3 regions of the Paenibacillus borealis genome follow, and region 3 is predicted to be linked to each of the others. Evidence: predicted binding sites of a transcription regulator. Region 3 holds the regulator's gene; each other region holds the start of a gene.
The links. Region 3 encodes Rex, which represses fermentation and respiration genes when NADH is low (regulators of the CRP and FNR family bind a similar motif). Its sites were predicted from a motif close to TTGTGAAATATTTCACAA; they were not measured.

Region 1: adhE (bifunctional acetaldehyde-CoA/alcohol dehydrogenase) is a predicted target of Rex. The motif match lies at 2,585-2,602, and genes of this name have one in related genera.
Region 2: qoxA (cytochrome aa3 quinol oxidase subunit II) is a predicted target of Rex. The motif match lies at 2,102-2,119, and genes of this name have one in related genera.

Annotation. Positions count from the first base shown of each region.
Region 1 covers NZ_CP009285.1:5,545,036-5,549,469, reverse strand. The annotation lists gene PBOR_RS23820 (carbohydrate ABC transporter permease) at 1-628, shown strand, start outside; gene PBOR_RS23815 (ABC transporter substrate-binding protein) at 762-2,231, shown strand; gene adhE (bifunctional acetaldehyde-CoA/alcohol dehydrogenase) at 2,678-4,434, shown strand, end outside.
Region 2 covers NZ_CP009285.1:1,201,675-1,206,108, forward strand. The annotation lists gene qoxB (cytochrome aa3 quinol oxidase subunit I) at 1-793, opposite strand, end outside; gene qoxA (cytochrome aa3 quinol oxidase subunit II) at 837-1,853, opposite strand; gene PBOR_RS05055 (polysaccharide deacetylase family protein) at 2,357-3,496, shown strand; gene aguA (agmatine deiminase) at 4,099-4,434, shown strand, end outside.
Region 3 covers NZ_CP009285.1:5,244,213-5,248,646, reverse strand. The annotation lists gene dinG (ATP-dependent DNA helicase DinG) at 1-1,621, shown strand, start outside; gene PBOR_RS22220 (redox-sensing transcriptional repressor Rex) at 1,762-2,415, shown strand; gene PBOR_RS22215 (amidohydrolase) at 2,402-3,703, shown strand; gene PBOR_RS22210 (cell wall elongation regulator TseB-like domain-containing protein) at 3,730-4,251, shown strand.

The DNA.
Region 1 (4,434 bases), 300 kb from region 3:
GATGTTCCTGAGAAACACGATTTACATCTTTGTCGGGAATATGGTAGCTACGCTGGTTGTTCTTGGCCTGGCCTCCTTCAGCATCTCACGGATGAATGTGCCTTACCGTAAGGCTTTCTACTTCTTCTTCCTGATGACGCTGTTTATTCCGGCTACGAGCTATATGATCCCGAACTTTGTCAATCTGAAGGAACTGGGACTGCTCAATCAGTACGCAGCCTTCTGGCTGCCGGCAGGTGCGAATACCTTCTTCTTCCTGCTGCTCAAGAACTTCTTCGACGGAATCCATCCGGAGATTCTTGAAGCCGCGCGGATTGACGGGGCCTCGGAGCCGAGAAGCTTTTTCACCATTGCGGTTCCGCTGTCCATTCCGATTTTTGCTACCCTGGCGATCTTTATCTTCTCCACAGCCTGGAACGACTGGTTCTGGCCGTCACTTGTAATGCACAGCGAAGAGAAGTACACACTTGCCACAGCGATCTATAAGTACGTTATTAATGTAAAAGCACTGAATACGAACATCAAATTTGCCATTCTGTTCCTTGTGTCCCTGCCGCCTATTCTGGTCTTCCTTGTTTTCCAGAAGTTTATTATGCGCGGAGTGTCTCTGTCGGCTGTCAAGGGATGATCAAGTAATGCCTCAGGCAGATGACAGATCGTAAACCTGCACATGAAAGTAATATAAATACACCTCGTTTGTAAACGGTTTCTCTTTTATGATGAATTTGTAAGCTAATTATGAATTGAAAAGGGGAGTTTCAATGCGTAAATATTCCAGCGTATTAGCATGTCTCCTGGTGACGGGATCGTTATTGTCCGCTTGCGGCGGCAATAATAACGGGAACAAACCGGCGGCAAATGGAGGAGAGGCGACAAATGCACCTGCGGCTACCGCAGCAGCAGAAGAGACCACAGCTCCGACTGACGCACCGGCGGATGATATCACCCAGAGAAAAGTAACAATTAAAATTCACTATCCTACCCCTGACCTTACCGAAGTAAGAGCGCAGGAAGATGACAAGATCAAACGGTTCCAGGAAGTCTATCCGAATGTAGAGATTGTCAAGGATGACTGGCAGTACAATGTAAGTGAGATCGGTGTGAAGATGGCCGCGAACGAAGCGCCTACCTTCTTCAATACGTATGCAACAGAAGCGAAATTCCTGGTCGAGAAAGGCTGGGTCGCCGACATTACGGATCTGTGGAACAATTATGAGTTCAAGGATCAGATCAACCCTGTGCTCCAGAACCAGTTCATTATTGACGGCAAAGTGTACGGCGTAACGCAGAAGGGTTATGTCACTACAACGATGATCAATAAGAAGATGCTCGATGACAAAGGTGTAGCCGTTCCTCCATTGGACTGGACATGGGATGACATGCTGAACACAGCCAAAGGAGTAGCAGATACCAAGAAAGGGATCTCCGGTATTGCTCCAATGGGTAAAGGCAACGAAGCTGGCTGGAACTGGACTAACTTCCTGTTCGAAGCAGGCGGTGAAATCCAGAAGATTGAAGGCGGCAAGGTTGTCGCTACGTTCAATACGGATGCCGGTGTGAAGGCTCTGGATTTCTATAAGAAGCTGAGATGGGAAGCCAAAGCTGTTCCTCAGGACTGGGCACTCGGCTGGGGGGATGCGGTAGGCGCGTTCCAGCAGGGACGTACGGCGATGGTTATGGCCGGATCTGACGGTGTTATCGAGCAGGCGCTGAACCAGGGCGGACTCAAGCCTGCGGATGTGCTCACATATCCGATGCCGGCTGCTGAAAAAGGCGGCAAGCATACCGGTGTCCTCGGCGGCGATTATCTGGTCATCAACCCGAATGCTTCCAAGGATGAGCAGGAAATGGCTTTCCGTTATATCACCTTCGATTATTTCTCTGACAAAGGCCTGGAGGCGCTTGATGCGATTCTGCAGCAGCGCAAGGCGGACGGTAAATATTTCATCCCGCCGCTTCTCGACTACTATGCTGCTGATTCTGAGTTCGGCAAGAAAACCAAAGCTGTATATGACAAGTACTCCGACATTGTATATCAATATAATACGGATATTATGGCTCTCTTGGACGGCAAGCCTGAAGCGCAATACAACACTCAGGACTACTATGCAACCATGTCTAATGTAATCCAGGAGCTGTTCTCCAAGGATGGTACGGATTCCAAGGCCCAGCTCGACGCTGCCGCCAAAACTGTACAAGAGAAATTCTTCGATACGATCAAAGTAGAATAGCCGTCGCTTGTAGAAGAATAGGTGCGGTGCTTGATTAAGGATGAACATTGCTTAAGGCAGGAGACACGGTCTCCTGCCTTTTTGCTTGCGGGATTTATATTTATACTTTTAGCAGAGAGAGTCAGGAGGGTGAACGATAGATTTGATTTATCCGGAAGCGGAACGTGATTTCCAATATTTAGAAGGCAAATCTAAAGATGGAGAGGTTGAAATCCACAACGAAGAAGGCCTAAGGGGTGGAGCGTTCGCAAAACGGACAAATATTAACTAAAAATAGCACATAAAATGGAAATAACGCTAGGATATGATTGAATGAAAGCGCTTTGAAAACAAATCAAAAAAAACTTTATACTTTGTGAAAGATTTCACTATACAAGGTGAAAAGTATATGATAAGATAAATGTGTAGAGAAAAACAACCTAAAAATTGACAGGAGGACGAGGGAGATGGCAGTTAAAAACGAAGTCGCCGCCCAAGTGAAACAAACCACCGCTGAAGAATATATTCAGACTTTGGTGGATAAAGCAAAGAAAGCTCATGAAGCGTTCATGGGACTGGATCAAGAGCAAACTAACACAATCGTTCATGCAATGGCGTTGGCCGGACTCGACAAACATATGTACCTGGCTAAGCTGGCCGTTGAAGAAACAGGACGCGGTGTCTATGAAGACAAAATTACGAAGAACATCTTCTCAACTGAATATATCTGGCACGGAATTAAGTACGACAAGACAGTAGGCGTTATTGAGGATAACGTTTATGACAACTTCCAGAAGATTGCTGAGCCTGTCGGAATAATTATGGGTATCACACCGGTAACCAACCCAACATCCACCACGATGTTTAAAGCTTTGATTTCCGCTAAGACACGTAACCCTATTATATTCGGATTCCACCCTTCAGCGCAAGAGTGTAGTGCCGCAGCAGCCAAAATTCTGCATGATGCAGGTGTGAAAGCTGGCGCTCCTGAGAACTTTATCCAGTGGATCGAGCTTCCTACTATGGACAAAACAAACGCACTGATGAACAATCCTGACGTTGCACTGATTCTGGCAACCGGCGGATCGGCAATGGTCAAAGCAGCTTACAGCTGCGGCAAACCGGCACTCGGCGTAGGTCCTGGTAACGTACCTGCTTTCATTGAGAAGAGTGCTGATATTGATCAGGCAGTAACAGACATCATCCTTTCCAAGACATTCGATAATGGTATGATCTGTGCTTCCGAGCAAGCGGTTATTATTGAAGAAGCGATTTTCGACCAAGTGAAGAAGAAAATGATTGCGAACGGCTGCTACTTTGTTAACAAAGAGGAAGCTGCCAAGCTGACTAGCGGCGCAATGAACGTAGAGAAATGTGCGGTTAACCCGGCTATCGTCGGCCAATCCGCTGTGAAGATCGCTGAAATGTGCGGTATTCAGGTTCCTGCCGGAACGAAAATCCTGGTAGCTGAGCTTGAAGGTGTAGGTACTAAATATCCGCTGTCCGCTGAGAAGCTGAGCCCGGTTCTGGCTTGCTACAAAGTGAAGAACGCTGACCAAGGTATCGAACGCGCAGCTGAAATCGTTGAATTCGGCGGCATGGGCCACAGCTCGGCTATCCACTCGAACAACGAAGAAGTAATCATGAAGTTCTCCAACCGTCTGCAAACCGGACGTATTCTCGTCAACTCGCCATCTACACACGGCGCAATCGGCGATATTTACAACACCAATATCCCTTCACTGACACTGGGCTGCGGATCTTACGGACGCAACTCTGTATCGCAAAACGTGACTGCAATCAATCTGATCAACGTGAAAAGGGTGAATCGTCGTACCGTGAATATGCAATGGTTTAAAGTACCTGACAAGATTTACTTCGAAAAGGGATCCACTCAGTACCTGGCCAAAATGCCTGATATCACTCGTGTAGCTATTATCACTGACCCAATGATGGTTAAACTGGGCTATGTTGAAAGAGTAGAGCACTATCTGCGTCAACGCCAGACTCCTGTTGCGATCGAAGTGTTCTCGGAAGTTGAACCGGATCCATCGACAACTACGGTTGAAAAAGGTACGGCTATGATGAACAGATTCCAGCCGGACTGCATCATCGCACTCGGCGGCGGTTCCCCAATGGATGCTGCCAAAGGAATGTGGTTGTTCTATGAACATCCGGATGCAGACTTTAACGGCCTGAAACAGAAGTTCATGGATATCCGCAA
Region 2 (4,434 bases), 4.0 Mb from region 3:
TCCCGCCGTTGGCCATCGTGAAGAACTGGGAGCCGAACAGGCGGTCGAACATCATCAGCGCAAGCGCAACAGTAAGTACCGGGAAGGCGAAGACGATAATGACATTGGTGATCAGTACGGACCAGGTGAACATCGGCATCTTCATCAGCTTCATGCCCGGTGCGCGCATCTTGAGAATCGTAACGATAAAGTTGACCCCTGTAATCAGAGTACCGATACCGGAAATCTGCAGGGCCAGAGAGTAGTAGTTGTTACCGACCGTCGGGCTGAATTCAAGACTCGCCAGCGGGAAGTAGGCTGACCATCCGGCATCCGGCGATCCGCCGATAACGAAGGAAATGTTCAGCAGCATGGCCCCCATGAAGAAGAGCCAGAAGCTGACGGCGTTAAGCCGCGGGAACGCGACATCACGCGCGCCGATCTGCAGCGGAATGATCACATTCATCAGACCGATGATGAACGGCATGGCCATGAACAGGATCATGATTAGGCCATGCGTGGTAAATACCTCATTGTAATGCTGGGCATCGAGGAATTTCATTTCCGGCGCTGCCGTCTGCAGACGCATCATCATCGCGTCCACACCGCCGCGGAACAGCATGAGCAGCGCCGCGAGGATATACATGACACCGATTTTTTTGTGATCTACAGTAGTAAGCCATTCACGCCAGAGGTATCCCCATTTCTTGAAATAGGTAAGCCCGACGAGAATCCCGATGGTGGCAAGTGCGATGCTGACCATGGCTCCGTATATCAAGGGTTCGCCGTGAACCTTAAATTTGTCTAAATCCATTAGGGTGGCTCCTTTCAGTGTGTTACATTAAGCTCTTGCAGAGCTAGTTGCCATCATGAGTCTCGGCATCTACGGGTGAGCTTGGCAGCGGCTGTTCGACTTCCGGATCAGGTTCGCTGTCAAATTCGGTTCCACTGGACGGCTCAGGAGAAGGGTGGATCTCTTTGTTATCCTGATGCTCTTCACTGCCGTTGTCCATATCCATCTCACTTCCGTCACCACTCATGTGTTCACTGTGGTCTCCAGGGGGAGGACTGAACTCCAAATGGGTCGAGGAATAGGTTTTGCGTCCGAGGAAGTCCGTGGCAAGCAGGCTTTTGAATTCATCCTCTGTAAGCTCTGGCGCGGTTTCCTTAACGTCATTCACCCATTCGTCATAATCCTTGTTGCTCATAACAAGGGCTTCAAATTCCATGTGGGCAAAGCCTTTACCGCTGAAGTTGGCATTCTTTCCGATATAAGAGCCTTCGGTATCAGCAGAAAGGTGAAGCGTGGTGAGCATGTCGCTCATGGCGTACTTTTGTCCGGCAAGCTGTGGAATCCATAAGCTGGTAATGGTGCCGAATGAGTACATTCTGAATTCAACTGCACGATGCACAGGCATATTCACGTAGTTAACCGTTTCAATGCCTTCCTCCGGATAGCTGAAATGCCACTTCCAGTTGGAGGATGATGCGTAAATGACCAGCGGTGTCTGATCTTTGTAATCCGCGGCCACGTTCTCAACCTCGGTAGTTGTCTTGACGGTTACAACTGACAAGAAGGCGACGATAATGATCGGGATAATAATCCAGATCGCTTCAAGTACCTTGTTGCCCTCCTCGTGTTCAGGAATGTAACCCTCGTTACTCTTCTTCGCCCGGTATTTCACCAGTACAAAGATATATAAGATGTAGACAACTGCCAGAACACCAAGCATCACAACAATGGAGAGAATGATGGTGTCCGATAACGTCCTTGCAGACGGCCCCTTAGGATTCAGAACAGTGAGTGAACTGCATCCCGGCAGGAGAAGGATCAGGCTTAGAAACAAAGCGTATAACGGTCCCTTTTTTTTCATATAGAACTCCTTCCTTCAATACTACTTTTCATTCGCCGTTCATTAACGGGCTTACTACTTAACCTGTATCTATAGTAAGAACTACTTACCCATAATGCAAAATACATATTTTGTATATTAAGCTAAAAAAGACCTTAAAAATGGCGAACAAGTTAAATATGTGTGATCAAATTGTTACAACTACTTAAAGGTATGATAAAGATCACTGTAGTGGCGCAGTTTAAGCTAATTTTAAGGTTGTTCAAACTTTGTTCAAGATTGCACAATTGTTATTAATTTTGTCACATTTATTTTGCGTCAAAAACATGTGATTTAACCGCTTATTGCTTGCTGTGACAGCATTCGACGCAAATTGTCGTATTTCAGAAAAAAAGCTGAATATTCATTTTCTCATTGCAAAAAGAGTAACAATATTTTAGCTTGCGGTTACAATCTCTCAAATTACGTTATATCTATGTGTGATAAAGTTATAGACAAATATACATAGATTGGAGATTACTGCTGTGCCCATCAAAAAAATAATGCTCTTATTCTTCTCTTTGTTCCTGATTACGGGTCTTGTGCAGATCCCGGCTAACGCTGAAGGTAAAACTAATGTACTGAAGCTCGGGGTCAACGATAAATTGAGCAGTATAGAAGCTGTGTCTGTAAAAGGCACTTACTATGTCCCTCTGCGCGCTCTGGCCGATGAATTGAAATGGACGCTTACCGGCCTGACGGACGGAATTCTGGTGTCGGGCGGCTCCGGGTCGCTGACCTTGCAGGGCGATGCCGGTGCTGTGCTCAAAGATGGCACAGTGGTGCCTGTGAGCACTTTTTTGCAGGACGGTAAACTTATGGTTCCGCTGAAAGTGAGCGGGTATCTTGGGTATATCATATCCTTTGCGGGGGATAAATATTTACTTCGGGTGAAGGACGGTTCGGCGGGGCTTACGGATGACGCCTTTGTAACCAAGTATGCAGCTGAACTGAAGCCTGCGGATACAGCCCCGGTGGAGCCTGAGCCATCCGTTGAACCCGGCAAGCCCGGACAAACCGTGTATCTTACTTTTGATGACGGCCCGTCGGCGACGACAGCGCAGCTGCTGGATATCTTAAGCAAGTATGAGGTGCAGGCAACCTTCTTCATGCTGGGAAATAACATGAACAAATATCCTTCGCAGGTGAAGCGGATTGTGGAGGAAAACTATGGCCTGGGGCTTCATGGCATGACACACCGCAAGGAGAAATTCTATGCTTCCCCGGCTGCGGCGCTGGCGGAGATGTCAGGCGATAATGCTGTCCTCAAGAAGCTGACAGGTGCAAGCACGACGCTGATTCGGCCGCCTTACGGAAGCAAACCGTATTTCACCAAGTCTTTCCGGGACAAGGTGCTGGGTCAGGGCTATCATCTCTGGGACTGGAATGTGGATTCAAATGACTGGAAGTACAAAGAGGACAGTGACAAGATCTATACGACAGTTATGGATCAGGTCCATAAGCTGAAGCAGTCCAAGACCAATCCGGTCATTCTGATGCATGACCAGAAGGCCACCCTCAAGGTGCTGCCGCGTCTGCTGGAGGCGCTTAAGAAGGAAGGCTATACCTTCCAGGTGATTACGAAGGATCTGGAGCCGGTGAACTTCTGGAAGGATAAACGCTGATAAGAAGGTTTTGTATGCAAAAGAGCAAGCTGCGGGGGAGTCCACGCCGGCTTGCTCTTTTTTTGCAGCTTGTAGTACAGGGGGATGTGGAACAAGCCTTCATAAAAAGTAAGACGGTGAATGGAGGCAGGCTGCCAGCGAGCCAAACTGCAAACGCAACAGCGAAAATCCTGCACAAAATACAACAATCAGTCCCGCTGAAGCGTCGATCTGGTGGGAATCTTGCACAAAATACAACAATCGGTGCCGCTGAAGTTTCGATCTGGTGGAAATCCTGCAGAAAGTACAACAATTCTGGTTATAGCCCGCCGAATCGCCGGAAATCCTGCATAATGTACAACAATGCAGGTTCGCGCCGGCTGAATCAGCGGCCAAGGATGTGTTAGCACGAGAGTAACGATGCTACTTGTACAGATATTGGACAAGCATATTGACCAGCTCAGACTTCAGCCGGTCCACAGCGCTCCACTGCGGGGAGAAGGAGATGAAATCGACGATGGCGTAGCAATTTGCCCCGGCCCCGCATAAATTGGAACAGGACGAGATGCCGGGCAGCGTTCTCTGCGGTCCCCCATCCTGTTCAAGTGCCGGGAGGGATGCTTATGCCACGCAGAATTACCAGTACACCAAGACAAGACGGCTACCGTATGCCTGGGGAATTCGAGCCGCATCAGGGGACATGGATGCTCTGGCCGACCCGGCCGGACACATGGCGGCTGGGGGCGAAGCCGGCGCAGGCTGCTTTTGCCAGAGTGGCGGCAGCGGTTGCGGAATTTGAACCTGTAACGATTGGCACGATCAGTGCCCAATATGAGCATGTCCGGGCACTTGTGCCACCGCAGGTACGAGTGGTGGAGATCTCCTCGAACGATGCGTGGATGCGGGACATCGGCCCGACCTTTGTAGTGAACGGCAGCGGCGGGGTACGGGGGATTGAT
Region 3 (4,434 bases):
CGACTCCTGTCTGGGACGTTCGTGCCCTTGGTTCCGGAAATGTTATTATCACCGGGCTAAACATGAAGCCGGAATTTCCGATGTGGTGGTGACCAATCACTCCAAATTATTTGCAGACGTTAAGGCCGGGCATCAGCTGCTTCCGGCTTACGAGCATCTCATTATAGATGAGGCTCATCATCTGGAGGATATAGCCGGCAAACACCTCGGCATGCAGATGAAATACTTCACCGTAGCGCATACGCTCACCCGCCTGTACAAGGACAGCCGGAGCGGACAGCTGCCTGCTCTGCGCCAGACTCTGCAATCGTCCGGCAGTGAGCAGGCTTCGGAATGGAGCGGCGTCATCGACCGGATCTACCCGGATCTGCTTACCGTTAAGGAGTCCTGGGATACGCTTAGCGATAAGCTCTTCGCCCTGCTGCCTGAACGCAGCGATGCCGGAGCTGGTGAAGCCGGCCAGCTGGTCGCACGCCTGCAGCCGGGCAAGAAGCCCAAAGAGTGGGAGGAGCTGGCTGCCCTGGAGAATACACTCAACCTCAGCCTGAGCGATATCATCCGCAAGGGTGATAAAATGCTTAGTGAGATGCGTGATACGGACAGCCAGTCCTCATCGGACAGCCTCGTGACGGATATCGGCGGGTTGTTCAAGGACCTGGCCTCCATTAGAGAGCAGATCCGATTCTTTATGGGACTGAATGACGAGAATATTGTGTACTGGCTGGAGGGGAGCGGTAATTACCGCGGCAAGTCGCTGCAGATGTATGCCGTTCCGGTGGATGTCAGCACCCAGCTGCGGGAGCTGTTCTTCGACAAGAAGAGGAGTATCATCCTGACCTCGGCCACCTTGTCTGTGGATAAGTCATTCCAGTTCATGATAGATAATCTGGGTCTTGGCGAGGCAGCAGAGCAGGGGCGTCTGATGACAGCACTGCTTCCGTCTCCGTTCAAATACCGCGAACAGGCGCTGCTTGTCATTCCGCGTGATTTCCCGAGCGTCAAGGGAAGCATTGGGGATGCCCGCTTTGTAGATACGCTGGTCCATTCTCTGGCCGAAACTGCAGTGGCCACACGGGGGCGGATGCTCGTACTGTTCACATCCTACAAGATGCTGCGCCAGGTTTATGATCCGCTGAAAGAGGCGTTGGCTTCGCAGGATATCATGGTGCTAGGCCAGGGTGTAGAAGGCGGCAGCCGGAGCAAGCTGATCCGGCGGTTCCAGGACAGTTCGGCGTCTGTCTTGCTCGGTACGAGCAGCTTCTGGGAGGGTGTAGATATTCCCGGGGAGGCTTTGACCTGCCTGGCGATTGTCAGACTGCCCTTCCAGCCGCCAAATCATCCGCTGGCTGAAGCGAAATCAGAGCTGCTGCAGGCACAGAAGAAGAATCCTTTCATGAAGCTGTCTGTCCCGCAGGCCGTGATCCGATTCAAGCAAGGCTTCGGAAGGCTGGTCCGCACCGCACAGGACCGCGGAATTGTTATTGTATATGATACCAGAGTCATTGAATCTTATTATGGGAAGTATTTCCTGTATTCGCTGCCCGGTCCCAAGATGGAGCATATGCTGACTGATCAGATGGTGCCGCGGATTGCAGAGTGGCTGGAAGAAGGCGGGGTTTAATATCCGTTCCCCGGTTGATATTATGTATAAGTAATTATGGTTCTGAAGTCCCGCGCTCCACGGCTGCTGCCCAATTGGGCAGTACCGGAGCACGGTTCCTATAATCGGATTATCACATCAAACTTTTAGGAGGAGAAAACATGAAATCGGATAAAATATCGGAGGCCGTCGTCCGCAGACTCCCAGTGTACCTGCGTTTCCTGAACGATCTCCAAAAACGTGAAATCTCTACAGTTTCTTCTCAGGAGCTGGGACAGAAGCTTGATCTTAATCCCGCCCAGATCCGCAAGGACCTGGCTTATTTCGGTGATTTCGGCAGAAAGGGCATCGGTTATGACGTCTCTTATCTGATTGAGAAGATCCGTCATATTCTGAAGCTGGACCAGCAGATTAACGTAGCTCTAGTAGGTGCGGGTAATCTCGGCCACGCCTTGTCGAATTACAATGCCTACTTGAAGGATACGATGAAGATTACAGCTATATTTGATGCTTACGAGCCTAAGGTAGGCCAGCAGATCAACTCGTTGACTGTGCAGCCGATGAGTGAGCTGGGGGATACCATCCGTGCGCAGGGCATCCGTATCGGAATTATTACCGTTCCGGACAGTGAAGCACAGAACGTAGCGGATATTCTGGTGGATTCGGGCATTGAGGCCATCCTCAATTTTGCCCCTGTTATTCTTAAGACTCCGGCTAATATCCGGATTCATGCCGCCGATTTCACCACTGATCTGCAGAGTCTGGCTTATTATTTACATGACGGAAAGGACGAAGCTGAAGATGAGCAGCAATAAAACGATTATTAAAGACGGCCGTTTCCTGGTTCCAGGCAGCGACAAGCCGGTTCTGAACGGTTATATGACCATAGAGAATGATCTGATTACTTACATAGGTGAAGCGAAGCCTGTAATCGAAGAGGATGCCCGGGTTATTGACGGCAGCCGTCTGCTGTTTATGCCGGGTCTCGTCAACACCCACGGCCATGCAGCGATGTCCCTGCTGCGCGGGTACGGTGATGATATGGTGCTTCAGGCTTGGCTGCAGGAAAAAATGTGGCCGATGGAAGAGAAATTCACCGGTGAGGATGTGTACTGGGGAACCTCTCTGTCTGTTCTTGAGATGCTGAAGGGCGGCACTACGACCTTCCTTGATATGTATGATCACATGGACCGGGTTGCTGAGGTCACCGAGCAGTCCGGCATCCGCGGCGTGCTGATGCGCGGTGTCATCGGACTCTGTCCGGAAGAGGTCCAGAATCACAAGCTGGCTGAGGCAATTGCTTTTGCCCGTAACTGGCATGGTAAGGCTGACGGCCGAATTACTGCGATGCTCTCGCCGCATGCGCCTTACACCTGTCCTCCGGAGTTTTTCATGAAGTTTGTCCAGGCGGCTCATGATCTTGATCTGCCAATGCACACGCATATGTCCGAAACCCGCCATGAGGTGGAGCAGAATGTGGCCGATTACGGCCTGCGTCCGGTCGCTCATCTGGAGAAGCTGGGAATGTTCACCCGGCCGTCCCTGATCGCCCATGGCGTTCATCTGAATGATGAAGAGATTGAGATTCTGGCCCGCCACAATGTCGGTGTATCCCATAATCCAGGCAGCAACCTGAAGCTGGCCAGCGGAGTAGCCCGTGTTCCTGAGCTGCTCAGAGCAGGAGTTAAGGTCTCCCTGGGTACGGACGGTGCAGCAAGCAACAACAACCTGGATATGTTCGAAGAGATGCGTCTGGCCGCGCTGATTCACAAAGGCGTAAGCGGTGATCCGACAGCAGTACCGGCTCCAGAGGCGCTGCTGATGGCGACCGAATATGGTGCGCAGTCTATTTTCCTGAACCAGGTGGGCAGGCTTTCAGCAGGGATGAAGGCCGACTTCATCGCGATTGATATTGATCAGCCGCATTTGCTCCCGCATACCGATCTTTTGTCCCATGCAGTATATTCAGCCAGTGCCAAGGATGTCGAGCATGTCTGGGTGAACGGCAAACAGGTTGTGAAGCACGGACAATGCCTGACACTCGATGAAGAAGCCATCCGCCGCAAAGCACAGGAAACGTTCGAAGCTCTGCTTAAACGGTAATACAGGCTAAATGGAAAGGAAGCTGTATGTTGAAGAAGAGGAGAAAATGGCTTCCGCTGGGGATCTCCCTGGTTCTGCTCCTTCTGTTCGGACTAAGCCAGTTCTATGCCTACATTATGAAGGATCAGTGGAACGAGCGGAGTGAAGCCAAAGAGATTGCCAGAGCACGGGCCGGCTTAACTGAGATATCCAAAGCACAGAAATCCGTCTGGGATGAAAATGCGATTTACTGGGTGCTTACCGGAAAAAATGATGCAGGGACTGAAATGATGGTTTGGGTCCGCTTTACCAGGGAAGGCCAGCCTGCCGGAGGCGAAAATGATTTATACGCGGAGGAGCTCAGCAAAGGGACTTCTGAGGCGCAAATCCGTGATATTATAGCTGACCAGCTTCCGGGTATTACGATTAAGCGGCTGCTGCCCGGAGTATATAATGGAGAATATGCCTGGCAGCTGTTTTACAAAAAGGACGGCAGGTTCTATTACAGCTTCTATCGTTTCACAGACGGCAGTGCTATCGGTGAAGGGTATAGCCTGCCCAACCGGTAAGCGGCAGCCAGTATGGTTTACAGCAGGAGCGGGGGGACAGTTGAACTGTTCTCCCGCATTTTTTATGCATATAAGCCGGAATTTAAATGCTTCTTCAAGGGAGAGAACAGTCTATAGCCATTCTTGGACTTGTGACTCACCGGGAGCTATGGCTTAATAATACGGGAGGGGAAAATTCCAACC